One region of the Azospira sp. APE16 genome, then DNA from elsewhere that is predicted to be linked to it. Evidence: riboswitches for the same ligand, from Rfam matches in the RefSeq annotation. Region 1 holds a riboswitch; the other holds the start of a gene.

Region 1 (14,117 bases):
TCCCTGGGGGTAGCGAAGATGACCTGGTTTGACAACCTGAGCCTGCGGGCCAAGCTGTACTTCAATTTCGCCATTACCGGCGGGGTCCTGATCCTGGCCCTGCTGTTCTGTCTCTATCAATTGCAGAAAGTCGGCGGGGAAACCCGGGACATCATCGGCAACTGGCTGCCTTCCCTGCAGATGGTGGGCAAGATCAGCCAGGAGCGCCTGCGTTACCGGGTGCGCAGCCTGGAGTACATGCTGCCCGGCAGCGCCGAGGACAAGGCCAAAATCGAAAAAAGCCTGGCCAAGCTGGATGAAGACGTGCGTACCGTGCTCAAGGAATACGCGCCTCTGGTAACCGGCTCGGAAGAGCAGAAAATCCTCGACGAGGTGGGTAAGGCGGTCAATGCCTACAAGGCCGTGGTCGAGGAGGCGATTGTGCTGGAAAAGGCTGGCAAGGAAGAGGAGGCCCAGCAGCTGCGGCGCAAGGGCTGGGTGGAAAAGGCCAACCAGCTGCGCGACTCCACCGATGCCCTGGCTAAGTTCAACCGGGAAGGGGCCGACCGTTCCGCCGCCCAGGCCATGAGCGATGTTTCCAGCGCCATCAGCAGCGGCCTGACGGCCCTGGTGCTGGGGCTGCTGGTGGCCCTGGTGGCCTCCTTCCTGCTGGCCCGGCGGATTTCCCGGCGTCTGGAAGAGGCTCTGGCCGGCGCCCGGCGCATCGCCGCCGGCGACCTCACCGGCGCCCTGCCGGCACCGACGGCGGATGAAGTGGGGCGCCTGGTGGGCGCCATGGGCGACATGCAGACGGCCCTGCGCAGCACCATCGGCCAGACCAAGATGGGGGCGGAGGAAATCTCCAGCGCAGCCCAGCAGCTGAACCAGACGGTGAAGCAGATGGAGCAGAGCGTCACCGTGCAGAGTTCCGCCTCTTCAGCCATCGCTGCCAACATTGAGGAACTGACCGTTTCCATCAACCACGTTTCCGACAGTACCGGCGATGCCGCCCGGCTGGCCGGTGAATCCGACGAGCAGGCCCGGGAAGGGCGGGAGACGGTGGAACGGCTGGTGGGGGAAATCGACCAGGTGTCCCATGTGGTGAAGGCGGCGGCCGAGCAGATCGGTGAGCTGGAAGTGGAATCGGCGAAGATTTCCAGCATCGTCAGCGTCATCAAGGACATCGCCGACCAGACCAACCTGCTGGCCCTCAACGCCGCCATCGAGGCGGCCCGGGCCGGCGAGCACGGCCGCGGCTTTGCCGTGGTGGCCGACGAAGTGCGCAAGCTGTCCGAGCGGACGGCCCATTCCACCGGGGAGATCACCCAGATGGTGGATTCCATCCAGGAATCCACCCGGCAGGTGGTGGCCGGCATCAGCGGCGGCGTCGGGGCGGTGGAGAGCAGCGTCAGCCACGCCCAGCAGGCCGGCGAGACCATCGCCAAGCTGCAGGAGATGGCGCGCCGGGTGGCTGAGATCATCGGCGACGTGGATATCGCCCTGCGGGAGCAGTCCACCGCCTCCACGGAAGTGGCGCGCAAGGTGGAGGAAATCGCCACCCACGCGGAGGAAACCAATGCGGCGGCCAACGAGACTTCCCGGGCTTCCGATACCCTGGACCGGGTGGCCGGCGAAATGCAGCGGGCGGTCAGCGGCTTCCGGGTTTGATCCTGGCGGGGCCATGCCCCGCAGCCAGCAAAAACGGCACCCCGCGGGGTGCCGTTGTCGTTGATGGCGTCCTGCCTGGGCGCCAGGGCAGGGGGGCTCAAAGTCCGCCCAGGTCCTCGATGGCGTCCACCACCATGCTGGTGCCCACGGCAATGAGCAGGATATCGGAGGCAACCCGCACGTAACGGTAGCCGGCTGGCGGCGTGCCGAGGCGGATGGAAAGGTCCCGCGGCAGGTCGTAGATGACCACGCCGCTGGGCAGGCGGGCGCCCCGCTGCCACTGCTTGGCCTGTCCCGGCGGCAGGCAGCCGTTGTGTTTTTTCGCCAGCCCGGGCGGGCAGCCCTTGCTGCGGATGCTGTTGCCGTAGTAATCCCGGATCAGGTCCCGGTCACCGCCGCCGAAGCGGATTTCCACCGAGGCGCCGTCACGGCGCCCATCCCGGCCATCCCGGCGGCCATCATCGCCCCGGCCCCGGTCATCCCGGTCGTTACGGCCCTTGCCCGGACGTTCGTCCTGGCCATGTTTGTCGTTGCCGCCGCCGGCCCAGGAAGGTTTGTCGGCGAAGGCCGGGGCGGTGCCGAGCATCAGGCCTAGGCCGATGGCGGTCCACAGGGGGGCATGTTTGTGTTTTGGCTGGGACATGGATCAGTCTCCTGGCTGGTGTTGTCGTGGCCCGCAGGAAGCGGGCGGGTCGAGCTTAACCCTCCGCCCGCAGCCGTTCAAGGCCCGGCGGCGGATGGGCCGCAAAGCCCGCCCGCCGCCGGGCCTGCCGGTGGCCTAGAGCAGTGCGTTTTCCTTCTTGCCCTCCTTCAGGGTGACGTTGCCGTGCAGGGTCGGAATGCCGGGTTCGGCCGGGCTGGCCTTGGCCGAGCCTGCCTGGTGTTCATCCCCCAGGGAGCGCACGTCGCCGGAAACCTGGCCGCCTTCGTCGATGAGGATGCTGCCGTAGCGGATGGTGCCGCTGACTCGGCCGCTGGCGTGGATGAACAGCTGCTTGCGGGCCACCAGCTCGCCTTCGAAGGTGCCCCGGATTTCCGCCACGTCGATGCTGACCTTGCCGGAAAAGGCGCCCTGTTCGGCGATCTGGATCAGGCGGCTGTCCAGGGTGGCCTCCACCCGTCCTTCCACCACCAGGGTGTCGCAATCCTGGATTTCCGCCCCCTTCAGCTTGACGTCGGGGCCGACGATGAGACGGCTGCCGGAGGGCTGTTCCTTGTCGGCAGCCACCGGCGCCGGCGGCGGTGCACTGGCCGTGCTGGCCGTGCTGGCTTTGGGCGCGCTGCTGACGTTGCTGCTGTTGGTCTGGGGCGCGCTGCCGGGCCAGGGATTGCGGGGCAGGACGGTTTCCTCGCGCTTGGAGGAAAACAGGGATTGCTTGTTCAGCATGGAAGCTCCTTTTCGCAGGTTGGAGCCTTTACTTCGCAAGGCCCGTGCCTGGGATCGGGAAAGGATGCCGCTGCCAGCCAGGGCTGGCTGAAATCCCGCGCCAGTTGGCGACTTTGGGGCGGGTGCGACGATTACGGCAATGCTCCCGGCCTGCTTCCGGCGACCCGGATTTGTCGTGGGCTCCCGACGGCCTGGGGAGCCAATGCCCCTAAGTGCCTGTTTTTTAGGCGATGGCTGCCTGTTGGGGGAGGGCGACGTCGGGGCCGGCCCGGGTCGGGGGTGCCGGCCATGGGGCCGGGCGCCCCTTTTCCCCGTTGCCTCAATGGCTTGGCCGACCGCCCGGGTAGACATCCGCCGGAGCCTGGCGTAGCATCCGCCGCCCCCTGCCGACCTCGCCGCGTTGGCCGGCAACCTTCGTCTTCGCCACCAACCGCCGTCATTCCATGCCTGCCACCGCTCCCCGCCGCGCCTGCGGCCTCGACTTCGGCACCTCCAACTCCACCGTGGGCTGCCTGCGCCCCGGCCAGCCCACGCTGCTGGCCCTGGAGGAGGGCAAGGTGACCCTGCCGTCCGTGGTCTTCTTCAATGCGGAAGACAACAGCACCAGCTTCGGCCGGGCCGGCCTGGGCGAGTATCTGGCCGGCTACGAGGGCCGCCTGATGCGCTCCCTGAAAAGCCTCCTGGGCAGCAGCCTGCTGGACGGCAAGACCGAAGTGCAAGGCCGGGCCCTGCATTTCCGTGACCTGCTGGCCCAGTTCATCGGCGAACTGAAGCGACGGGCCGACCGCCAGGCCGGCGGCGAATTCGAGCAGGCGGTGCTGGGCCGGCCGGTGTTCTTTGTGGACGACGACAGCGACGCCGACCGCCTGGCCGAGAACACCCTGGGCGACATCGCCCGGGCCGTGGGCTTCAAGGAGGTCAGCTTCCAGTACGAGCCCATCGCCGCCGCCTACCACTACGAGACCACTCTGGCGCGGGAGGAACTGGTGCTGGTGGCCGACATCGGCGGCGGCACCTCGGACTTTTCCCTGATCCGCCTTTCCCCCGAGCGGGCACGCCAGGCGGAGCGCCGGGACGACCTGCTGGCCAACGGCGGCGTGCATATCGGCGGCACCGATTTCGACCGCCTGTTGAGCCTGGCCGGGGTCATGCCCCTGCTGGGCTACCGCAGCCTGCTGCGCAGCGGCCGGGAAATGCCGGCCAGCATCTTCTTCAACCTGGCCACTTGGCACACCATCAACTTCGCCTACACCCGCCAGGTGCTGGCCGAACAGCAGCGCCTGGCCATGGATGCGGCAGCGCCGGAAAAGATGCAGCGCCTGCTGGGGCTGATCGGAGAACGGGCCGGTCACTGGCTGGCCAACGAGGTGGAGCAGGCCAAGATCGCCCTCTCGGATGCGGACACCTGCACCCTGTCCCTGGAGCGCCTGGAAGCCGGCCTCAGCCATGAGCTGAGTCGCAGCGAGTTCGATCAGGCCACGACAAGCCTGGTGGAACGGGTCGAAGGCACCGTCAGCGACTTGCTGCGGCAGGCGGGTGTCGACGCCGGGCGGATCGATACGGTGTTCTTCACCGGCGGTTCCAGCGGCATTCCCCGTCTGCGCCAGCGCATCGCCGCCGTCCTGCCCCAGGCCCGGGCGGTGGAAGGGGATCTCTTCGGCAGCATCGGCGCTGGCCTGGCGGTGGAAGCGGCGCGGCGCTACGGCTGAGGCCGAGGCTGGCGGCTGAACCGGCTCAGGCCCCTGCCGGCTTGTCGGCAGCCCAGGCCAGGGCCAGGGAGCCGATGGTCTGGCCCGTATCGTCCTGGATCACGGAAAAACTCATGCTGACGTAGCGCTTCTGCCCGTCCACCTGCAGGGCCCGGGTCAGGCGGGGCTTGCCCGGATGCTGCACGGCGCCCCGGGCCATGGCCTGGTGGAAGCCGCGCCAGTGGGCGGCGCGCAGATGCTCCGGAATGATCAGGTCCAGACTGGCGCCGATGGCGGCGGCGGCGGGAAAGCCGAAGAGGGCGGTGGCCGCCCCATTCCACAGGCGGATTACTCCTTCCTTGTCGGCCAGGATCAGGGCCGCATCCATTTGCTCGGCCAGCAGCCGGTGGATCGACGCCGGCAGGTCGTCCGGGGCAGGGCCCAGCACCTGCCAGGCATACATGAGGGAAGCTTCGTTGAATTCCTGGCCGCTTTCCTCATCCCGCCACCACCGGTTGCCCTGGGCATCCTCTCCCCGGTAGCGCCAGCGGCGCTGTTCGCCGCTGCACAGTTCGATGCGGTAGAGGCTGTGCGGCAGCAGGGGCGCAGACATGGGAACTCCCTTTATTCCAGGGGAAAGACCTGTTGGTAGAGGGCGTGGCTGGCGTAGGCCAGCAGGGGGAAAACCAGCGGAAAGGGAAACAGCAGCAGGATGCTGCCGATGACGCCGGCAGCCAGCAGGACGCCCCACAGCAGCGCCAGGAGGAAGTTACCGAAGACGGCGCGGACGCTGAGAACCACGGCCTGGATCAGGTTGGCCCGGCCGTAGTGCAGCAGGGGCACGGCGAAGGCGGTGACGGCGTAGATCATGAAGGCCAGCACCGCCCCCATGAGGGAGCTCCAGCGCAGGAAGGCCTGCACGTCGGTGCCGGGGCTGAGCAGGGTGGCCAGGCCCCGGGGTTCGCCGCCCACCATGAAGCCGTAGAGTGTGGCCGCGTCGGTGATCCAGATCAGGTAGAAAAAGGTGCACACGGCACCGATGGCCCACAGGCCGGTGGGGGCGCGCCGGTAGGCGGTGAAGGCCAGGGCTGCAGGGGCCGCTTCACCACGGGCGCTGCGGTCCGCCAGTTCGAAATAGCCCACCAGCAGCAGGGGGCCGACCAGCATGAAGCCGCCGCTGGCGGCTAGGGCCAGGGGGGCGACGGCGGCCTGGCCCAGGATCAGCCAGATCAGTACGCCGACGACGGCCAGGGGCAGGGCCAGGAGCGCGCTGGGGCCCGGGTTGCGGGCGAAGGTGCGCCCGCCGCTGGCCAGGGCGGCCCCCAGATGGGCAAGTCGCAGACGTCGGGGCTGGATGGCCATGGGGGCTCCCATAGGATCAGGCGGTTAGGACGGGTCCAGGGTCAGCAGCAGGGCGCCTTCGGCCAGGACGTCGCCTGCGCAGACGAAGACTTCCCGCACCGTGCCGGCGTAAGGGCTGGGAATGTCCAGGGCCACCTTGCCGGTTTCCAGGGTCAGGATGTTGTCGTCCCGTGCCAATGTGTCACCGGCTTGGACCAGGAGTTCCAGCACGAAGACGTCGCCCTGGGCGCAGTTGCCGCAACTCTCCCAGCATTCGGGGTATTTGGGCATGCGCACTTCGATGGGACCGGACATGGGGGAAGGGTAAGGGGATGGAGGTGGAATTGTGCCCCGGCCCGGGGCATCGGCCTTTGACCGAAATGAAATGTGGGGAAAAAAGCGGGGAGTGGCCCCGCCCCGGGAACGGGACGGGGGGCGGGAAGCTCAGGCGCTGAGCTTTTCGTCCAGGGAAATATCGACCATGAGATCGTTGGAGAGCCGTTCCAGCTCGCCGGTGAGGCCGCGCACATCCAGTCCCGGCCCGGCCAGCAGGCTGACCTGGGCGTGGAAGAGGATTTCGGCGGACATGGGGGCACTGGAGGTGTGGGTGGCCAGCTCCTCCACATTGACGCCGTGGCGGGCCAGCACTTGGGAGACCTCGCGCACGATGCCAATGCGGTCGTGGCCCACCAGGGAAAGGCGCAGGCGGCGGCCCTTGGGGGCTTCCTGGCTTTCGGGGGAGCTTTCTACCGTCACCTTGAGCAGGGAGAGGCCGGCCAGTGCCTGCTGCAGGGCTGGGGCCTGCTCGGCCGGTACGCTGACCTTGAGGATGCCGGCAAACTTGCCCGCCAGACGGGACATGGAGGATTCCAGCCAGTTGCCCTGATGGGTGGAGATGGCGGTGGATAGCTGCTCCACCAGGCCGGGGCGGTCGTCACCGATGACGGTGAGTACCAGGATCTGATCAGCCATGTTGGTAGTCCTCCACAGGGGCGCAGGCGCAGAAGAGATTGCGGTCGCCGTACACGTCGTCGATGCGGTTCACGCTGGGCCAGAACTTGTTCTCAGCCACCCAGGCCAGGGGATAGCAGGCTTCCTGACGGCTGTAGGGGCGGCTCCAGACCTCGTCGGCCAGATCCTTCTGGGTGTGGGGGGCGTGCTTCAGCGGGTTGTTGTCCGCCGGCCACTGGCCCGCTTCCACCTTGCGGATTTCGTTGCGGATGGCGATCAGGGCGTCGATGAAGCGGTCCAGCTCGGCCTTGGATTCGGATTCGGTGGGCTCCACCATGATGGTGCCGGCCACCGGGAAGCTCACCGTGGGGGCGTGGAAGCCGTAATCCATGAGGCGCTTGGCGATGTCGATCTCGGCGATGCCGGTGGCCGCCTTGATGGGGCGGATGTCCAGGATGCACTCGTGGGCGACGCGGCCGTTCTTGCCCCGGTACAGCACGGGGTAGTGTTCCTGCAGGCGGGCGGCGACGTAGTTGGCGTTGAGGATGGCCACCTGGGTGGCGGTCTTGACGCCCTTGCCGCCCAGCATGGCGATGTACATCCAGGAAATGGGCAGGATGGAGGCGGAGCCGAAGGGAGCGGCGGAAACGGCGCCCTGGCCCTTGTGCTTGCGCTCGGCAGGGCCGGTGGCCTGCACCGCGTGGTCGGCCATGTAGGGGGCCAGATGGGCCTTGAGGCCGATGGGGCCCATGCCCGGGCCGCCGCCGCCGTGGGGGATGGCGAAGGTCTTGTGCAGGTTCATGTGGGACACGTCGGCGCCGATGAAGCCGGGAGCAGTGAGGCCCACCTGGGCGTTGAGGTTGGCGCCGTCCATGTACACCTGGCCGCCGTTGGCGTGCACGATGTCGCAGATATCCTTCACCGCTTCCTCGAACACCCCGTGGGTGGAAGGGTAGGTGAGCATCAGGCAGGAGAGCTTGGCGGCGTGCTGCTCGGCCTTGGCCTTGAGATCGGCCACGTCCACGTTGCCGTTGTCGTCGCAATCCACCACCACCACCTGCAGGCCGGCCATCTGGGCGGTGGCCGGGTTGGTGCCGTGGGCGGACTTGGGAATCAGGCAGATGTCGCGCTGGCCCTGGCCGTTGGCCTCCTGGTAGCGGCGGATGGCCACCAGGCCGGCGTATTCGCCCTGGGCGCCGGAGTTGGGCTGCATGCAGACGGCGTCGAAACCGGTGACGGTCTTCAGCCACTCGGCCAACTGCTCGATCATCTCCAGGTAGCCCTGGGCCTGGTCCAGGGGCGCGAAGGGGTGGATGTCGCCGAACTCGGGCCAGGTGACGGGAATCATCTCGCTGGTGGCGTTCAGCTTCATGGTGCAGGAACCCAGGGAGATCATGGAGTGATCCAGGGCCAGGTCCTTGTTCTGCAGCTTCTTCAGGTAGCGCAGCATCTCGTGTTCGGTGTGGTGGGTGTTGAACACGGGATGGCTGAGGATGGCGTCGGTGCGCAGCAGCTCGGCCGGCAGGGCTGGGTCGGCGGCGGCCACCTGGGCGTCCAGGGCCTCGATGTCGACTTTCACGCCAGCGATGAGTTGCAGCAGGGTGGCCACGTCTTCCCGGGTGGTCTTTTCATTGAGGGCGATGCCGAGGCGGCCGCCCTCGATCAGACGCAGGTTGTAGCCGGCATTCTGGGCGGCCTGGTACACGGTGAGGGCCTTGGCCCCCAGGTCCAGCTGCAGGGTGTCGAAGTAGCAGGCGTTGAGCTGCTTGATGCCGGCCTTGGCCAGGCCCGTGGCCAGGATGGCGGCCAGGCGGTGGATGCGGCGGGCGATGGTCTTGAGACCCTCGGGGCCGTGATAGACGGCATACATGCCGGCCATGTTGGCCAGCAGCACCTGGGAAGTACAGATGTTGGAATTGGCCTTCTCCCGGCGGATGTGCTGTTCCCGGGTCTGCAGGGCCATGCGCAGGGCCTTGTTGCCCCGGGCATCGACGGAGACGCCGATGATGCGGCCGGCCACGGAGCGCTTGTGTTCGTCCTTGCAGGCGAAGAAGGCGGCATGGGGGCCGCCGAAGCCCATGGGAATGCCAAAGCGCTGGGAAGAACCCAGGGCCATGTCGGCCCCCATGGCACCGGGGGATTTCAGCAGCACCAGGGCCATGAGGTCGCAGGCCACGGCGGTGACGGCACCCTTGGCCTTGAGGGCGGCGATGGTGGCGGTGAGGTCCTGCACCTCCCCCTTGTCGTTGGGGTACTGCAGCAGGGCGCCGAAGACCTCCACCGTGGCGGCTTCTTCCACCGGCCCGAAGATCAGCTCGAAGCCGAAGTAGGCGGCCCGGGTCTTGACCACGTCGATGGTCTGGGGGAAGCAGGCTGCATCCACGAAGAAGCGGTTGGAGCCGGACTTGGAGACGCGGCGGGCCATGGTCATGGCCTCGGCGGCGGCGGTGGCCTCGTCCAGCAGGGAGGCGTTGGCCAGTTCCAGACCGGTGAGATCGATGATCACCTGCTGGTAGTTGAGCAGGGCTTCCAGGCGGCCCTGGGCGATCTCGGCCTGGTAGGGGGTGTAGGCGGTGTACCAGCCCGGGTTTTCCAGCACGTTGCGCAGGATCACCTTGGGCGTCAGGGTCTCGTGATAGCCCTGTCCGATGAGGGACTTTTTCACCACATTGCGACCGGCCAGGGCCTTCAGGTCGGCCAGGGCCTCATGCTCGCGCCGGGGGGCGGGCAGGGGCAGGTCGGCGGGGAAGCGGATGGCGGCGGGCACGGTCTGATCCACCAGCTGATCCAGGCTGGCGGCACCGATGGCGGCCAGCATCTGGCTCATTTCGCTGGCGCAGGGGCCGATGTGGCGGGCGATGAACTCGTCCTTCTGTTCCAGGGCGGAAAGGGACTGGGGCAGGGTATCGGACATGGGCAATCTCGGGAGGCGGAAAGAAAAAAGGGAAGGGGCTTTGCCCTTCCCTTGTCTGTTGGCTTATTCGCTGTCGGCCACGGCACCGTAGGCGGCGGCATCGAGCAGGGCGCCCAGGTCGCCGGCGTTGGCCGGCTGCAGCTTGAACAGCCAGGCGGCGTAGGCGTCCTGGTTGAGGGTCTCGGGGGCATCCACCACGGCCTCGTTGACGGCGGTGACGCTGCCGGCGATGGGGGCGTACACGTCGGCGGCGGCCTTCACGGATTCCACCACGGCGGCTTCCTGGCCGGCGGCCAGGGTCTTGCCCACTTCCGGCAGCTCGATGAAGACCAGGTCGCCCAGGGCTTCCTGGGCGTGGTCGGTGATGCCCACGGTGACGCTGCCGTCGGCTTCGAGGCGAACCCATTCGTGGCTCTTGGTGTACTTCAGATCGGCGGGAACGTTGGACATGGAACTCTCCTTAAGTTGAATGTGAATTCTGATTGCTGAAATCGGGATAAATCAGGCCACGGCCTTGCCGTGACGGGCGAAAACGGGTTTGACCACCTGGGCGTTGAGCAGCTTGCCGCGGATATCCACCTGCACGGTGTCGCCAATGGCGACGCCCAGGGGCAGGCGGGCCAGGGCGATGGATTGTTCCAGGGTGGGGGAGAAGGTGCCGCTGGTGATTTCACCCTCGCCCTGGCTCGTCACCACCTTCTGGTGGGCCCGCAACACGCCCTTGTCCAGCAGCTTGAGGCCGAGGAACTGGGCCTTCTGGCCGTTGGCGAGGAGGGCGGATTTGCCGACGAAGTCCCGCTCGGACTTGAGGTCCACGGTCCAGGCCAGGCCGGCGTCCAGGGGGGAGACGGTTTCGTCCATATCCTGGCCGTAGAGGTTCATGCCGGCCTCCAGGCGCAGGGTGTCCCGGGCGCCCAGGCCGCAGGGGCGCACGCCGGCGGCGATCAGGGCATTCCAGAAGTCCTCGGCCTTGGCAGCGGGGAGGGCGATCTCGAAGCCGTCCTCGCCGGTGTAGCCGGTGGTGGCAATGAAGAACTGGCCGATCTGGGTGCCGAAGAAGGGGGCCAGGTTTTTCGTGGCGGCCTTCACCTCGGGCAGCACCTGCCACACCTTGGCCTTGGCCTGGGGGCCTTGCACGGCGATCATGGCTACGGCCTTGGGACCTTCGCGCAGGGGAATGACGGAGACGTCCAGCTGCCACTGACCCAGGAGCTGATCCATCCAGGCCAGGTCCTTGTCGGCGGTGCCGGCGTTGATGACCACCCGGTAGTGGGTGTCGGTGAGGTAATAGACGATGAGATCGTCCACCACGCCGCCTGCCTCGTTGAGCATGGCGCTGTAGAGGGCCTTGCCCGGGACTTTCAGCTTGTCCACGTTGTTGGCGATGAGGCGCAGGAGGAAGGCCTTGGCGTCGGCACCGGTGACATCCACGGCGCACATGTGAGAGACGTCGAACATGCCGCAGTCGTTGCGCACGGCATGGTGCTCCTCGATCTGGGAGCCGTAGTTCACCGGCATGTCCCAGCCGCCGAAATCCACCATGCGGGCATTGAGGGCGCGGTGGGCCTTGTTGAGGACGGTTTGCTTCGTCATTTCAGTTCCTTGGGCGGGGCTGTGAAAGCCGATTCTGAAAACGAAAAAGGGGCGAGCCGGAAAATTCCAGACAGGTCTGGTTTCCGGCTCGCCCCCTCTGTCCTGCAACCTGAGAGTGTTGCGGTCCCCGTTCGTTCCACCCGGAGGATGGAGAAACAGCGGCCGTTGCCCCCTTCGGTGGGCCGCCCGGACCGGGGGCCGCTCTCCAGAGATGTTCTGCCGCAAACGGTCCTTTTTGCCTGAGCGATTTCGGGGCTAGCGAATGGTGGATTGCGCCTTCGGCGGCAGCCCGTGGAAGCCGGGCCGCGCTCTCCCGTTTGCGCGGCGGACTATACCCAAAGGCAGGGGGCATGACAACAAGCCCGGGCGGCGCTGCCAGCGGCGTTTTCCCAGACCGCGCCAATGCTAGATTTCAGGCCGTCGCCCGGATGCCCGGCAAGGGCCTCCGGGAGGGCCGGGAGTTGGCTTGCTACATGGGTTGATAAATATTTGTTGAGAAGCACTTGCATTTGGATGGGTTCGTGATAATAATTCTCATTAGTTTGTTAGCCATCCATCTGTTCAGGAGCACCCGCCATGTATGTCTGTGTCTGCCACGCCGTTACTGATCGCCAGATCTCAGCGTCCGTAGCCATGGGCGCCTCCACGCTTGCCGACCTGCGCGACGAGCTGGGGGTGGGCACCTGCTGCGGCAAATGCGCCCGGGAAGTGCGCCAGCAGTTGCGCGACGAACTGGGCCAGTGCCGGGGCTGCGGCAAATGCGCTAACGCCAAGCATTGTTGAACCTCGGGTTGCGGTTCGGTCGGGCAGTCCGTTCCGCTTTTTCCCCTTGCCCTCGCGTCACATCGGCGCGGGGGCTTCTTTTTTGTGCCTTGTGCTAATCTACCGGCATCCATTCCCCAACGAATCAGGAGCCAGCCATGAAGGGCGATAAAAAAGTCATTCAGTACCTCAACAAGATTCTGGCCAACGAGCTGACCGCCATCAACCAGTACTTCCTGCATGCCCGCATGTACAAGAACTGGGGCCTGAAGAAGCTCAACGAACACGAGTACCACGAGTCCATCGACGAGATGAAGCATGCCGACAAGGTGATCGAGCGCATTCTCTTCCTCGAAGGCCTGCCCAACCTGCAGCAGCTGAACAAGCTGTTCATCGGCGAGAACACCAAGGAAATGCTGGAGTGCGACCTGAAGCTGGAACTGGCCGCCATCCCCCTGCTGCGCGAAGCCATTGCCTACTGTGAAGGCGTGGCCGACTACGTCACCCGGGATCTGCTGGAAGACATCCTGGAAAGCGAGGAAGAGCATGTGGACTGGCTGGAAACCCAGCTGGAGCTGATCGCCAAGGTGACCCTGCCCAATTACCTGCAGTCCCAGATGCACGACGACTGAGTCCTGCGCCACCACACCCGGGGCCGGCCTGTGCCGGCCCTTTTCATTTGCCTGCCATGAAACCGAGCCGAGTCGAATATTTCTCCCTGCGCGGCCGTCGCCAGGCCCTGCGCCGCTGGGGGCCTGCCGAGGCGCCGCCCCTGGTGTTGCTGCACGGCTGGATGGACGTTGCCGCCTCCTTCCAGTTCGTGGTGGATGCCCTGAGTCGGGAGTGGTCCGTGCTGGCACCGGACTGGAGGGGCTTCGGCGACAGCCAGGAAAATCGGGGGCCCTACTGGTTCGCCGATTACCTGGGTGATCTGGATGCCATGCTGGACAGCCTGTTCCCCCGGCAGGCCGTGCCCCTGGTGGGGCACAGCATGGGCGGCAACGTGGCCTGCCTGTACGCCGGATTGCGGCCCCAGCGGATCAGTCACCTGGTCTCCCTGGAAGGTTTCGGTATCAATGACATGGTCCCGGCCCAGGCGCCGGAACGCTTGTCGGCCTGGCTGGATCAACTGGCTGCGCCGCCCTCACTCCATGCCTACGCCGACCGGACCGCCCTGGCATCCCGCCTGCGCCGGGACAACCCGCGCCTGACACCTGCTCGGGCCGAGTTCCTGGCCACCCATCTGGGGCGTGTCGACGATGACGGGAGTGTGAAGTGGGCCGGCGATCCCTGGCACAAGGCCGCCAGTCCGCTGCTCTACCGGCTTGAGGAAGCCAAGGCCTGCTGGCGCCGGGTCCAGGCGCCCACCCTGTGGGTGCGGGGAGCGGAAACCTCTTTCCTCAAACGCTTTCATATAGACGAGGGCGACTATCGGGAACGCCTGGGCTGTTTTGCCTCGGCCCGGGAAGCCGTGGTGGCCGATGCCGGCCACATGCTGCATCACGATGCGCCCGAGGCGGTGGCAGCGCTGCTGGAGTCCTTCATCACGGCCTGAGGCCAAGGGGCGGCGCGGCCCCTGTGCTATGATTCCGCGCTTTCCTGCTGTCTTGGGGCGCCTTTGTCGCGACCTGCCGATGTCTGACCTGAACTGGGATTTCCACTGCCACTCCACCGCTTCCGACGGCCTGCTGCCGGCGGCCGAAGTGGCGCGCCGCGCCGCCGGCAACGGGGTGCAATTGCTGGCCCTGACCGACCATGACGATCTGGCCGGCCTGCCCGCAGCCCGGGCCGCGGCGGAGGAAATGGGCATGGGCCTGGTCAATGGCGTGGAAGT
Region 2 (14,117 bases), 870 kb from region 1:
TTCCAACGCGTGATCCAGCGCGCCATCCTGCACGTGCAGTCGTCCGGCAAGAAGGAAGTGACCGGTGCCAACGTGCTGGTGGCCATCTTCGGCGAAAAGGACTCCCACGCCGTGTTCTTCCTGCAGAAGCAGGGGGTCACCCGGCTCGACGTGGTGAACTTCATTTCCCACGGCATCAGCAAGTCGCCCCAGCCGGCCAAGGCGGAAACGGAACAGGAGACGGACGGCGACGGCCGCCCCGAAGCCGGCCCCCTGGAGAGCTACACCATCAATCTCAACGCCCAGGCGCTGCAGGGCAAGATCGACCCCCTCATCGGCCGGGACAAGGAACTAGAGCGGGTCATCCAGACCCTCTGCCGCCGGCGCAAGAACAACCCGCTGCTGGTGGGCGAGGCCGGGGTGGGCAAGACCGCCATCGCCGAGGGCCTGGCCCGTCGCGTGGTGGAAGGGGAAGTACCGGAAATCCTGGCCAAGGCCCACGTCTACGCCTTGGACATGGGCGCCCTGCTGGCCGGCACCAAGTACCGGGGCGACTTCGAGCAACGCCTCAAGGGCGTGCTCAAGGCCCTGCAGGACAATCCGGACGCCATCCTCTTCATCGACGAGATCCACACCCTGATCGGCGCCGGCGCCGCTTCCGGCGGCACCCTGGATGCCTCCAACCTGCTCAAGCCGGCCCTCTCCGGCGGCCAGCTAAAGTGCATCGGGGCCACCACCTACACCGAGTACCGGGGTATTTTCGAGAAGGACCACGCCCTTTCCCGCCGCTTCCAGAAGATCGACGTGAATGAGCCCTCCGTGGCCGAGACCGTGGAAATCCTCAAGGGACTGAAGACCCGTTTCGAATCCCACCACGGCATCAAGTATTCCAGCGCCGCCATCAACTCGGCAGTGGAGTTGGCGGCCCGTTTCATCACCGACCGCCACCTGCCGGACAAGGCCATCGACGTCATCGACGAGGCCGGTGCCGCCCAGCGCATCCTGCCCAAGTCGCGGCAGAAGAAGATCATCGGCAAGCCGGAGATCGAGGAGATCGTTGCCAAGATCGCCCGCATCCCCTCCAGCCACGTTTCCAACGACGACAAGGCGACCCTGAAGAACCTGGAGCGGGACCTGAAGGCCACCGTTTTCGGCCAGGATGCGGCCATTGACGCCCTGGCCAAGGCCATCAAGATGGCCCGTTCCGGCCTCGGCGCCCCGGGCAAGCCCATCGGCGCCTTCCTCTTCTCCGGCCCCACCGGCGTCGGCAAGACCGAAGTGGCCAAGCAGCTCGCCTACTTCCTCGGCGTGGACCTGACCCGCTTCGACATGTCCGAGTACATGGAACGGCATGCCGTCTCCCGCCTCATCGGCGCGCCTCCCGGCTATGTGGGTTTCGACCAGGGCGGCCTGCTGACCGAAGCCGTCACCAAGAAGCCCTACTGCGTGCTGCTGCTGGACGAAATCGAGAAGGCCCATCCGGACATCTACAACATCCTGCTGCAGGTGATGGACCACGGCACCCTGACCGACAACAACGGGCGCAAGGCCGATTTCCGCAACGTGGTCATCATCATGACCACCAACGCCGGCGCCGCCGAGTTGCAGAAACCGTCGGTGGGCTTCACTTCCAGCAAGGAAGTGGGCGACGAAATGGTGGAGATCAAGCGCCTGTTCACGCCGGAGTTCCGCAACCGGCTGGACGCCACCATTTCCTTCAAGCCCCTGGACCACGACATCATCCTGCGGGTGGTGGACAAGTTCCTCATGCAGCTGGAAGAGCAGTTGCACGAAAAGAAGGTGGAAGCCGTATTCACCGACGCCCTCAAGGATATGCTGGCGGAGCGGGGCTTCGACCCGCTCATGGGGGCCCGGCCCATGGCCCGCCTGATCCAGGACACCATCCGCGCCGCCCTGGCCGACGAACTGCTGTTCGGCCGCCTGGCCCACGGCGGCAAGGTCACCGTGGATGTGGACAAGGAGGGCAAGGTGAAGCTCGAATTCGCCAAGGAGGCGGAAGCGGTAGCCTGAGCCTGAGAACGGCAACCCGACCCAAAAGGCTGCGCCTCTTCCGGCGCAGCCTTTTTTTTGCCTAGAATCCGGAACCGCCAACCACCACCAGAAAATCAGGAGACCCCATGAGCTTCACCACCCCGGACCTGTGCGATGCCAACGAAGCCGCCATCGGCCACACCCTGCGCGTCGTCGCCCCCATGTTCAAGGCCTACGGCGGCCGTGCCCGCTTTTGCGGCCGCATCCACACCCTGAAGATTTTCGAGGACAACTCCCTGGTGCGCGAAGCCCTGGGCCAGCCCGGCCAGGGCAAGGTGCTGGTGGTGGATGGCGGCGGCTCCCTGCGCTGCGCCCTGGTGGGCGACCAGCTGGCCGTGCTGGCCCAGAAGAACGGCTGGGAAGGCATCGTCGTGTATGGCTGCATCCGGGATTCGGCCGAGATCAACCGTACCGACCTGGGGGTGCGCGCCCTGGACACCCACCCCCAGAAAAGCATCAAGAAGGGCGTCGGCGACCAGAACATCGACGTCACCTTCGGCGGCGTCACCTTCAAGCCGGAGGAATGGATCTACGTGGATGAAGACGGCGTCATCGTCTCCGCCACGCCCCTGCTGTAAGCGACACCGCCCTGCCGGGGCCGTCCGCCGGGACGGCCCCGCCCGCCCTCGTCCCCTCGCCCTCTTCCATCCCGCCTGCGCGGCCCGCGGGCACCCGCCGTTTTCCCGGCGGCGGCCGGCCATTCCCACGACCAGACAATGCCCACGGGTTTTCCCCTATTCCATTGAACAGGAAAACCGGGGGCATCCCGCACTGCCCACCCATTTCATTTCACTGCCGCGAATATCGTTTCATATAGCGGGACGCTATTTGCAACATCATAAAATTAAAAGGAAAAATATTGTCTTGTGTCTTATATAAGACATGTGTTGCTGTGCAAAATCGGCGCTATACTTTTTTCCCATCGGAGCACAGGAAACGTCACCCCGACACTGGCCTCCGAATCTTCCGCCAACGCTATTTATAGAGGAACCGAACATGAGCACTCGCGAACAGCAAATCGCCGCCCTGGAAAAAGACTGGGCTGAGAACCCCCGTTGGAAGGGCGTCAAGCGTGGTTATTCCGCTGCTGACGTGGTTCGTCTGCGCGGCTCCCTGCAGCCCGAGTACACCTTCGCCCAGCGCGGTGCCAAGGTCCTCTGGGAAAAGGTCAACGGCGGCGCCAAGAAGGGCTACGTGAATGCTTTCGGCGCCATCACCGCCGGTCAAGCCATGCAACAGGCCAAGGCTGGCCTGGAAGCCGTGTATCTGTCCGGCTGGCAGGTTGCTGCCGACGGCAACACCTCCGAAACCATGTACCCGGACCAGTCCCTGTATGCCTACGACTCCGTCCCCACCATGGTTCGCCGCATCAACAACACCTTCAAGCGTGCTGACGAAATCCAGTGGTCCCGCGGCATCAACCCCGGCGACAAGGAATTCATCGACTACTTCCTGCCCATCGTGGCTGACGCTGAAGCCGGCTTCGGCGGCGTGCTGAACGCCTTCGAACTGATGAAGAACATGATCGCCGCCGGCGCCGCCGGTGTGCACTTCGAAGACCAACTGGCTGCCGCCAAGAAGTGTGGCCACATGGGTGGCAAGGTGCTGGTGCCGACCCGCGAAGCCGTGGAAAAGCTGATCTCCGCCCGTTTCGCCGCTGACGTCATGGGCGTGCCGACCCTGATCCTGGCCCGTACCGATGCCGAAGCTGCCAACCTGATCACCTCCGACTACGACGCCAACGACAAGCCCTTCCTCACCGGCGAACGTACCCAGGAAGGCTTCTTCCGCGTCAAGAACGGTCTGGAACAGTCCATCTCCCGCGGCGTTGCCTACGCTCCCTACGCCGATCTGGTGTGGTGCGAAACCGGCGTGCCCGACATCGGCTTCGCCCGTGAATTCGCCCAGGCCGTGCATGCTGCCTGCCCCGGCAAGCTGCTGTCCTACAACTGCTCCCCGTCCTTCAACTGGAAGAAGAACCTCAACGACAGCCAGATCGCTTCCTTCCAGGAAGAACTGTCCGCCCTGGGCTACAAGTACCAGTTCATCACCCTGGCCGGCATCCACGTCAATTGGTACAACACCTTCAAGTTCGCCAAGGCCTACGCCGGCGGCGAAGGCATGAAGCACTACGTGGAAATGGTGCAGGAGCCCGAATTCGCCGCCCGCGAAGACGGCTACACCTTCGTTTCCCACCAGCAGGAAGTGGGCACCGGCTACTTCGACGACGTGACCACCGTGATCCAGGGCGGCTCCTCCTCCGTCAAGGCCCTGACCGGTTCCACCGAAGAAGAACAGTTCCACTAAGCAGCACCCGCGGGCATCCCGGCCAGGGTCGGGATGCCCGGCAGCAGCTCATTCTGCTGCCATCAGGAATCCGAATTGCATCATCCCTTATCCTCTTGCTTGGGGAACAGGCCGACACCCACAAGGTGTCGGCTTTTTTTATGTGCTGTCACAAAAAGGCCCATGACAGAAGCGGGCCTGCAGGCAAGAATGGCGGCTCCTTCCGCCTTCGCCCCCAGGCCATGAACGCCGCCAGCCTCGCCCGACTGCTCCTGCTCGCCGCCATCTGGGGCGCCTCCTTCCTCTTCCTGCGCCTCACCGTGCCAGCCTTCGGCACCGTGTGGGCGGTGGAAGTGCGGGTAATCCTGGCCGCCGCCAGCCTCACCCTGTTCGCCTGGTGGAGCGGCGAGGCCCTGCAGTGGCGCCGGCACTGGCGCCAGTACCTGATCATCGGCCTGTGCAACTCGGCCCTGCCCTTCCTGCTCTTCGCCTATGCCGCCCAGAGCCTGGGAGCCGGCCTGCTCTCCATCCTCAACTCCACCTCGCCCCTCTTCGCCGTCATCATCGGCGCCCTGTGGCTGCGCCAGCCCATCCGCGCCGTAACCGTGGCCGGCCTACTGCTGGGCCTGGGGGGCGTGGCCGTGCTGGCCTGGGACGGGCTGCAGAGCAGCGGCAGTCCCGATGCCTGGCTGCCCATGCTGGCCGCCGCCCTGGCGCCTTCCGCCTACGCCTTCGCCAGCGTGTACAGCCGACACCACGGCCAGGGCATCACGCCCCTGGCCACCACCCAGGGCAGCATGATCTGCGCCGCCCTGCTGGTGCTGCCCCTGGCCGCGCCCCAGGGCCTGCCGGCGGCGGCCACTCCCACCGCCTGGGGCGCCCTGCTGGGCCTGGCGGTGTTGTGCACGGCCTGGGCCTACCAGCTCTATTTCCGGCTGGTGCACGAAGTGGGCCCCTTGGGCGCCCTCTCGGTGACCTTCCTCATTCCGGTGTTCGGCGTGTTGTGGGGGGTGTTGCTGCTGGGAGAAAAGCTGGGCGCCCACCTGCTACTGGGCGGCAGCCTGGTGCTGCTGGGCACGGCCCTGGCCAACGGCCTGCTGAAGTGGCCGCGGCTGGCCCGCCCGGCCTAGATCAGCGGCTAGCGCGGCGCGCCACGGCGCCGGCCAGGGCCAGGATTTCATCGCCTTCGTCGGCGGAAAAACCCTCCGGCAGGGCCGGCCGGCCGTCACCAGCCAGGGCGGCGGCGACGGAACGCCCCAGGATGGTGCCGTCCGGCAGAATGGGACCGAAGAAGCGCAGTTCGCCGCCCCGGATCACCGCCAGGGTGGGAAAGGTTTCCACGTCCAGGCTGGGCAGGGCGTCCGCCGCATCCTCGATGTCGATCCAGGCCCAGGCGCCCTCATGGCCCGCCGCGGCGGCCGCCGTGGCGGCCTCGAAGCCCCGGCAGACGCCGCACCAGGCAGCGCAGAGCACCAGCACCACCGGCGCTGCCGGCGCCCCATCGGCAGCGTCGGGCCATTGCAGGTCGGCAAAGCGCAACAGGGAAGCGGGGGACTGGGACATGGCGGCAGAGGCCGCCGCAGCGGCCGCGAAGTGGGCGGGGAAGGCGGCCATTGTGCGCCAATCCCGCCGCCCGGGGGAATGGGTGGCGCGGGAAAAGGTGGGGAACCGGGCGCCGGATCACGGATAGCAGGCCCTGCCGCCCGGCATTGCCAAGGCGGCCCCGGGCGCGGATAATCCGCCCTCCCGCAGGAGAGAGGGGCCCATGCCGCAACCGGCGCCAGGCCTCCGCCGAAGGCGCAAGCTCCCATAATCGCTCAGGCACCAGGAACTGCGGGTTTCGTATTTGCCGTCTGGAGAGCGGCCGGCCGCAACGCGGCGCGGCCCACCGAAGGGGCTAAGCCGGCGCCGTGGGGCGCAGGCCGAAACTCTCAGGTACAAGGACAGGGGGAGAGGCGCATCCGGCAAGGGTCTTCAGCATGGCCTGCCGCCGGACCTTATCTGTAAAGGCGCTTCCGTCATGCCCTGCCACGCCCCAATACCGGCGCACCTGCCGGCCTATTCCCTTTGCTTTGTCGCATCCTGCCTGCCTCTGCGGGGAGGTGTGCCGTGCTGATCACCATCTACCTCATCGCCATCACCGCCGAGGCCATGTCCGGCGCCCTGGCCGCCGGCCGGCGCAACATGGACATCTTCGGCGTCGCCTTCATCGCCTTCGTCACCGCCCTGGGCGGCGGCACCATCCGCGACATGGTGCTGGGCCACTTCCCCATCGGCTGGACCCAGCATCCGCCCTACATCTACCTGGTCATTTCCGCCGGCCTGGTGACCACCCTCTTCGCCCGCTTCATGCACCACCTGAAGACCGTCTTCCTGGTGCTGGACGCCCTTGGCCTCATCGCCTTTTCCCTGATCGGCTGCGAAGTGGCCCTGGGCATGGGCTACGCCCCGGTGGTGGTGATCATGGCCGGCATGATCACCGGCATCTTCGGCGGCATCCTGCGGGACGTGCTGTGCAACCAGGTGCCGGTGGTGTTCCGCCAGGAGCTGTACGCCAGCGTCTCCCTGGCCGTGTGCAGCCTCTACCTGGTGCTGCGGGACCTGGGCCTGGGCACGGAGGCCAACACCCTGATCAGCTTCGGCCTGGGCCTGGCCCTGCGCCTCTGCGCCATCTGGCGCGGCTGGAAGCTGCCGACCTTCTCCTACCGCCAGCGCTGGGACTGATGCCGGCGCGGCCCCGGGAAATCCCCGGGGCTCGCCGATCGATTCTTTTGATGGCCGGAAACCGGCCCCGGGCCGCCGGGTCCATCCCTCATCGCCGGGCTTGACCCACCACAACAACGATGAGGAGACCCACCATGCCCCACCGCAGCATTGCCCACATCATCAGCCAGCAGACCCCGGTCACCGCAACCGCCGACCTTACCGTGCGGGAGGCCTGCCAGCGCATGGCCGCCGCCAGGGTCGGCGCCCTGCTGGTGGTGGAACACGGCTTTCTCACCGGCATCTTCACCGAGCGGGACGCCCTCAACCGGGTCCTGGCCCCGGGGCTGGACCCGGAGCACACCCTGCTGTCCGAGGTGATGACCGCCAATCCCCGCGCCGTGCCGCCGGAAAAGCCCCTCTCCTACGCCCTGCACCTGATGCACATCGGCGGCTACCGCCACATGCCGGTGGTGCAGGCGGGGCGCCCCCTGGGCATGGTCTCGGTGCGGGACGCCCTGGGGGCGGAAATCTGCGATTTCGAGCGGGACCTGGAATCCCTGGAAAAGATCGCCACCGCCCTGTAGGCCCCGCCGGCCCCGGACTACCAGGCAGGTGCCGACGCCTCAGGCCGGCGTCTGCCAGTAGCCCGGGTTGCCGTAGGTGTTCTTGAGGAAGTCGATGAACAGCCGCACCCGCAACGGCAGATGGCGGCGCTGGGGAAAGACGGCATAGATGCCCACCGGCGGCGCCGCCCATTCGTCCAGCAGGGACACCAGCCGGCCCGCCGCCAGATCCTCCCCCACCTCCCACACCGAACGCCAGGCCAGGCCGTAGCCGGCCAGGGCCCATTCGTGCAGCACGGCGCCGTCGTTGCACTCCAGGGTGCCCGCCACCTTCAGCACCAGGCTCTCCCCTGCCTTCTCCGGATGGCGGAAGGTCCAGCCCCGCTGCTGGCCGAGGGACAGGCAGTTGTGCCCTACCAGGTCCTCCAGGGCCCGGGGCGTGCCGTGCCGCGCCAGGTAGGCGGGGCTGGCCACCACCACCCGCCGCATGTCCCCCAGCTTCAGGCTCACCAGGCTGGAATCGCTCAGTTCGCCGATGCGCACCGAGAGGTCGATGGCCTCGTTCACCAGATCCACCAGGCGGTCCGTCAGGTCCAGGTTCACCGTCACTTCCGGATTGCCGGAAAGGAAGTCGGCCACCAGGGGTGCCACGTGCTTGCGCCCGAAGCCGGCCGGGGCCGAGACCTTGAGGTGGCCGCTGGCCTTGACCCCGCCCAGGCTGACCGAGGCTTCGGCATTGGCCAGGTCGTTGAGGATGCGCTGGCAGTCCTCCAGGAAAGCGCTGCCCTCGAAGGTGAGGGACAGCTTGCGCGTGGTGCGCACCATCAGCTTCACCCCCAGGCGGGCCTCCAGGGCGTCCAGGCGGCGGCCGATGATGGCCGGCGTCACCCCTTCCTGGGCCGCGGCAGCGGAGAGGCTGCCCTTGGCGGCCACGTTCACGAAGGCGTTGATTTGCTTGAAGGCATCCATACGATTACATACTTAAAGTAAAAGATCATTCGCCGCAATCCTAGCTTATCTTTTACCTCGAGCAACAATAAACTGCGATGCGTAGGCTGATCCATAATCTCCGGATCGACCCGCAAACCCCAAGTCCGACAGAGAAAAAATGACCGCCCCCTGCCCGATCAAAGCCATCGCCTTCGACGCCTACGGAACGCTGTTCGACGTCTATTCCGTCGGCGCCCTGGCCGAGCAGCTTTTCCCGGGCAAGGGGGTGGCGCTCGCCGCCCTGTGGCGCGACAAGCAGATCGAATACAGCCGCATCCGCAGCATGAGCGGCCGCTACAAGCCCTTCTGGGAAGTCACCCAGGACGCCCTCATCTATGCCGGCGCCGCCATCGGCGTGACCATGGGCGAAACGGAACGGGGCCGGCTGATGAGCCAATACGCCTGCCTCTCCGCCTTCCCGGAAAACCTGCCGGCCCTCAAGGAACTGAAGACCCTGGGCCTGCCCCTGGCCATCCTCTCCAACGGCACCCGGGCCATGCTCGACATCGCCGTCAAGAGCAGCGGCATGGGCGGCATCTTCGACCACATCCTGTCCGTCGAGATGGTGCAGAAATTCAAGACGGACCCCGAGGTGTACCAGCTGGGACCCGACGCCTTCGACCTGCCGGCCCGGGAAATCCTCTTCGTCTCGGCCAACAGCTGGGATGCCTGTGCCGCCACCTGGTTCGGCTACACCACCTTCTGGATCAACCGTACCGGCCAGCCGCCGGAGCAGCTCAACGTCAGCCCCACGGCCAGCGGCCATCGTCTCTCCGACGTGGTGACCTTCGTGCGGGAGAACCAGTGATGGAACTCCTCACCATTGCCCTGGTGGGCGGCGGCGCCTTTCTCGCCGGCGGCATGAACGCCATGGCCGGCGGCGGCACCTTCTTCTCCTTCCCCGCCCTGCTCGCCGCCGGGGTGCCCCCGGTCACCGCCAACGCCAGCAACACCGTGGCCCTGTGGCCCGCCAGCCTGTCTTCCGCCTGGGCCTACCGGCGGGAGCTGCTGCGGCACAAGTCCTGGGTCATCCTGCTCACGGTGGTGGCCCTGATCGGCGGCCTCGCCGGCGGCCTGCTGCTGCTGGCCACCTCCAACGCCGCCTTCGCCAAGCTCATCCCCTGGCTGCTGCTCACCGCCACGGCCCTTTTCGCCTTTTCCGGCCAGGTCGCGAAGCTGGTGGCCTGGAGCAAGACCCGCCTGGGCCTCCAGGCCGATCCCGATGCCGGGCGCAGGAGCGTCGGTGGAACCCTCTTTCAGCTCGCCGTATCGATCTACGGCGGCTTTTTCGGTGCCGGCCAGGGCATCCTCATGCTCGCGGCCCTGTCGATCCAGGGCCTGGAGGACATGCAGGAGCTCAACGCCATCAAGAACTGGCTGTCGGCAATCAACTACACGGTGTCGGGCCTCACCTTCATCATCGCCGGAGCCATCAGCTGGCCCCACACGCTGCTGATGCTGGTGACCGCCATGGCCGGCGGCTACGCCGGCGCCGCCCTGGCCCGGCGCCTGCCGGCCCTGTGGCTGCGCCGCCTGGTGGTGGCCGTGGGCACCGTGCTGACCATCATCTACTTCGTCAAAACCTATTTCTGAAATTTCCCTTTTCCCGATTACGCGTTTTCAACGATTCAAACTAGGAGAGACCATGAGCCTGAACCTGCCCGCCGGTATGCAAATCACCGCTCCCATCCAGCCCCAGTACGAAAGCATCCTCACCCTGGAGGCCCTGGAGTTCGTCGCCAAGCTGCACCGCGCCTTCGAAGGCCGCCGCCAGGAACTGCTGAAGGCCCGCGTCGAGCGCCAGGCCCGCATCGATGCCGGCGAGATGCCCGACTTCCTGCCCGAGACCAAGCACATTCGCGAAGGCGACTGGAAGGTCGCCCCCCTGCCCGCCGCCCTGGAGCGTCGCCGCACCGAAATCACCGGCCCCGTCGAAGCCAAGATGATCATCAACGCCTTCAACTCCGGCGCTGATTCCTACATGACCGACTTCGAGGATTCCAACTCCCCCAACTGGGACAACCAGATCCAGGGTCAGGTCAACCTCTACCAGGCCATCCGCCGCCAGCTCTCCTTCAAGAACGAAGCCGGCAAGGAATACAAGCTCAACGACCAGATCGCCACCCTGCAGATCCGTCCCCGGGGCTGGCACCTGGATGAAAAGCACGTCCTGGTGGACGGCCAGCGCGTCGCCGGCGGCATCTTCGACTTCGCCCTGGTCTTCTTCCACAACGCCAAGGAACAGATCGCCCGCGGCGCCGGCCCCTTCTACTACCTGCCGAAGATGGAATCCCATCTGGAAGCCCGCCTGTGGAACGACATCTTCGTCATGGCCCAGGACCACATCGGCCTGCCCCAAGGCACCATCAAGGCCACCGTGCTGGTGGAAACCATCCTCGCCACCTTCGAGATGGAAGAGATCCTCTACGAACTGCGCAACCACTCTGCCGGCCTCAACGCCGGCCGTTGGGACTACATCTTCTCCTGCATCAAGAAATTCAAGAAGAACAAGGACTTCTGCCTGGCCCAGCGCGGCGTCATCACCATGGAAGTGCCCTTCATGCGCTCCTACGCCCTGGCCCTGGTGCAGGCCTGCCACAAGCGCGGCGCCCCCGCCATGGGCGGCATGAGCGCCCTGATCCCCATCAAGAACGACCCGGTGGCCAATGAGAAGGCCCTGGCCGGCATCCGCCACGACAAGGCCCGCGATGCCAAGGACGGCTTCGACGGCGGCTGGGTGGCCCACCCCGGTCTGGTTTCCATCGCCCACGAAGAGTTCGTCAAGGTCCTGGGCGACAAGCCCAACCAGTGGGAAAAGCAGGTGGAAGGCTCCTTCGGCCCCAAGGACTGGCTCAACTTCCAGCCCGAGCAGCCCATCACCGAAGCCGGCCTGCGCAACAACATCAACGTCGGTATCCACTACCTGGGTTCCTGGCTGGCCGGCAACGGCTGCGTGCCCATCCACAACCTGATGGAAGATGCGGCCACCGCCGAAATCTCCCGCTCCCAGGTGTGGCAGTGGGTGGTCTCTCCCAAGGGCATCCTGGACGACGGCCGCAAGGTCACCGTGGAAATGGTGCGCCCCATGATCGCCGAGGAACTGGCCAAGGTGAAGGCCACCGTTGCAGCCCAGGGCGAAGACACCGCCACCTACGACCAGGCCGCCGTGATCTTCGACAAGATGAGTCTGACCCCGGACTATCCGGAGTTCCTCACCCTGCCGCTGTACGAAGCCATGGCCTAAGCCAGGTCGGCTACCCGCCACAAAAAGCCCCGGGAAACCGGGGCTTTTTTTTCAGACTGGGGGCAGGCGTGCGCTACCTAAATTGGTCATGTGCCGAAGTCGCCCCCGCCTAATGTCCCAGCAACAGCGCCACCGCCGCGGCAAAATCGTCCACCACCCGGGCGGCCCGGATGTCGCCGGCGCTTTCATCCGCCGGGCGGAACTTGCCGGTGCGCACCAGCACCCCAGGAATACCCACGGCCTGGGCGCCACCGATGTCGTCCCTCAGGTCGTCGCCGATCAGCACCGCCTCGCCGGGAGCCACGCCCAGTTCGGCCAGGGCGCCGAGGAAGAAGGGCGCCGCCGGCTTGCCCACCACTTCGGCCCGCACCCCGGCCCCGTATTCCAGGGCGGCGACGAAGGCCCCCAGGTCCAGGGTCAGGCCGTCCGGTTCCTGGAAATAGCGGTTGCGGGCCATGGCGATCAGGGGGCAACCGACCTGCAGCAGGCGGAAGGCCCGGTTGAGGGCATCGAAGGTGAAATGTTCTCCCGCATCCCCCAGCACCACTGCGTCCGGCTCGGGGTGGCTGGGACCCACCTCGTCGGCAATGGCCGGATGCACCAGGTAGTGGGGATGCAGCCCCCGCTGGCGCACCAGCTGGGCCGTGGCCCGCACCGCCGTCTGGATTTCATCCGGCGCCACGGACAGGCCCATGGAGTGCAGCAACTGCACCAGGGCCTGGCGCGGCGACCGGGTGGTATTGGTGAGAAAGCGCAGGGGCAGGCCACTGGCCCGCAGGCGCTGCAAAGCGGCGGCAGCGCCGGGCACGGGGCGGTCGCCCACGTGCAGCACTCCGGCCAGGTCAATCAGCACGGCCCGGGGCTTTTGCGGCAGGGGCGGAGCCGACGGTACGGGATCGGGCTCAGCCATGGAAGCGGGCATTGAGTTCGTCCACCACCTCGGCCCAGTCCGCGTCCTCCAGGATTTCCTCCCGCAGGAAGGCGGCCTGGGAGGGCGTCCAGAAGGGCGCGTCGGCCAGCAGCACATTTTCCGGCAGGGGGCCGTGCTGCTCGATGAAGCGGTTGATGGAGAGCCCGTCGGCCGGCAGGCCGAGCTGGGCGAAGAGATTGCTCATGGTCGGGGTAGGGAAGTCCATGCTTGACCTCCAGTTGGTAATGACGAGAAGCTAGCGGCTGCACCTACAACTATAGAACCCCGGACGGCGGCGAAGTTCACCCGCGGCCGAGCCGGGACCAAAAATCCCCATGGAAATCCTCGTCGACATCATCCTCAAGGCCGGCCGCTCCGCCGTCGAACTGTCCCTTTTCGTCCTGCTGCCGGTGATGGTGGTGATGCTCTCCCTGATGCGCCTGCTGGAGGCCCGGGGCGTGGTGGACAAGGTGGTGGCCTGGCTGGCCCCGGCCCTGAAACCCTTCGGCCTCACCGGCCTGGGGGTGTTCGCCGCCCTGCAGATCAACTTCGTCAGCTTCGCCGCCCCCATGGCCACCCTTTCCATGATGGAGCAGCGGGGCGTCTCCAACCGCCACATCGCCGCCACCCTGGCCATGGTCTTCGCCATGTCCCAGGCCAATGCCGCCTTTCCCATGATGACCATGGGCCTCAACTTCGGCACCACCCTGACCTTTTCCCTCCTCGGCGGCCTGGTGGCCGCGGCGGCCACCTACTACCTCTTCGGCCGCGGCCTCTCGGCGGAGGAGGCGCGGCTGGACGAAACCCTGCACCACCCGGTGGCGGAAGACGCCAAGGGCGTGCTCGACGTCATCAACCGAGCCGGGGCCGAGGCCTTCAAGATCGCCGTGGGCGCCATTCCCATGCTGGTGCTGTCCCTGGTGGCGGTCACCGCCCTGAAGCGCTTCGGCGCCATCGACCTGCTGACCCAGTGGCTGACCCCGCTGCTGGCCCTGGCGGCCATCGACCCGGTGCTGATCCTGCCCAGCCTGACCAAGATCCTGGCCGGCGGCACCGCCATGATGGGGGTGATGGACGACATGCGGCGCAGCGGCCAGGTCAGCGCCGAACTGCTCAACGCCAGCGCCGGCTGGCTGATCCATCCCTTCGACGTGCCCGGGGTGGCGGTGATCATCTCCGCCGGCCGCCGCGTCGCCGCCGTATGGAAGCCGGCAGCCCTGGGCGCCTGCGTCGGCATCGGCGTACGCACCCTGGGCCACATCCTGGCCGCCTAGGGCCCCAATGACACACTGTTACGAAAAATTCACGCCGGGCCCGCGCCGGCTGTGGCAAAGTTGCGCCATGGACCTCCTGACCCACACCTGTTCCGCCTCCCGACGCAGCCGGC

What was found. A riboswitch is a leader RNA that binds a small molecule or an ion and turns the genes downstream of it on or off. The one in region 1 is predicted to bind glycine.
Region 2: another riboswitch for glycine. It lies ahead of ACLSSQ_RS04495 (trimeric intracellular cation channel family protein); the one in region 1 lies ahead of gcvT (glycine cleavage system aminomethyltransferase GcvT).

Annotation. Positions count from the first base shown of each region.
Region 1 is NZ_CP179682.1:1,758,671-1,772,787, forward strand. It holds gene ACLSSQ_RS08385 (methyl-accepting chemotaxis protein) at 19-1,647, shown strand; gene ACLSSQ_RS08390 (hypothetical protein) at 1,745-2,290, opposite strand; gene ACLSSQ_RS08395 (bactofilin family protein) at 2,426-3,034, opposite strand; gene ACLSSQ_RS08400 (Hsp70 family protein) at 3,478-4,743, shown strand; gene ACLSSQ_RS08405 (PAS domain-containing protein) at 4,769-5,335, opposite strand; gene ACLSSQ_RS08410 (DUF2189 domain-containing protein) at 5,347-6,084, opposite strand; gene ACLSSQ_RS08415 (biotin/lipoyl-containing protein) at 6,109-6,378, opposite strand; gene ACLSSQ_RS08420 (glycine cleavage system protein R) at 6,508-7,035, opposite strand; gene gcvP (aminomethyl-transferring glycine dehydrogenase) at 7,028-9,928, opposite strand; gene gcvH (glycine cleavage system protein GcvH) at 9,992-10,378, opposite strand; gene gcvT (glycine cleavage system aminomethyltransferase GcvT) at 10,430-11,521, opposite strand; glycine riboswitch at 11,738-11,847, opposite strand; gene ACLSSQ_RS08440 ((2Fe-2S)-binding protein) at 12,155-12,304, shown strand; gene bfr (bacterioferritin) at 12,442-12,915, shown strand; gene ACLSSQ_RS08450 (alpha/beta fold hydrolase) at 12,972-13,838, shown strand; gene ACLSSQ_RS08455 (3',5'-nucleoside bisphosphate phosphatase) at 13,918-14,117, shown strand, end outside.
Region 2 is NZ_CP179682.1:888,671-902,787, reverse strand. It holds gene clpA (ATP-dependent Clp protease ATP-binding subunit ClpA) at 1-2,010, shown strand, start outside; gene rraA (ribonuclease E activity regulator RraA) at 2,118-2,609, shown strand; gene aceA (isocitrate lyase) at 3,028-4,338, shown strand; gene ACLSSQ_RS04505 (DMT family transporter) at 4,560-5,447, shown strand; gene ACLSSQ_RS04500 (thioredoxin domain-containing protein) at 5,449-5,931, opposite strand; glycine riboswitch at 6,057-6,161, shown strand; gene ACLSSQ_RS04495 (trimeric intracellular cation channel family protein) at 6,427-7,041, shown strand; gene ACLSSQ_RS04490 (cyclic nucleotide-binding/CBS domain-containing protein) at 7,176-7,607, shown strand; gene ACLSSQ_RS04485 (LysR family transcriptional regulator) at 7,647-8,555, opposite strand; gene ACLSSQ_RS04480 (haloacid dehalogenase type II) at 8,695-9,384, shown strand; gene ACLSSQ_RS04475 (sulfite exporter TauE/SafE family protein) at 9,384-10,169, shown strand; gene aceB (malate synthase A) at 10,222-11,820, shown strand; gene ACLSSQ_RS04465 (TIGR01458 family HAD-type hydrolase) at 11,930-12,730, opposite strand; gene ACLSSQ_RS04460 (DUF2789 domain-containing protein) at 12,723-12,956, opposite strand; gene ACLSSQ_RS04455 (nucleoside recognition family protein) at 13,066-14,004, shown strand.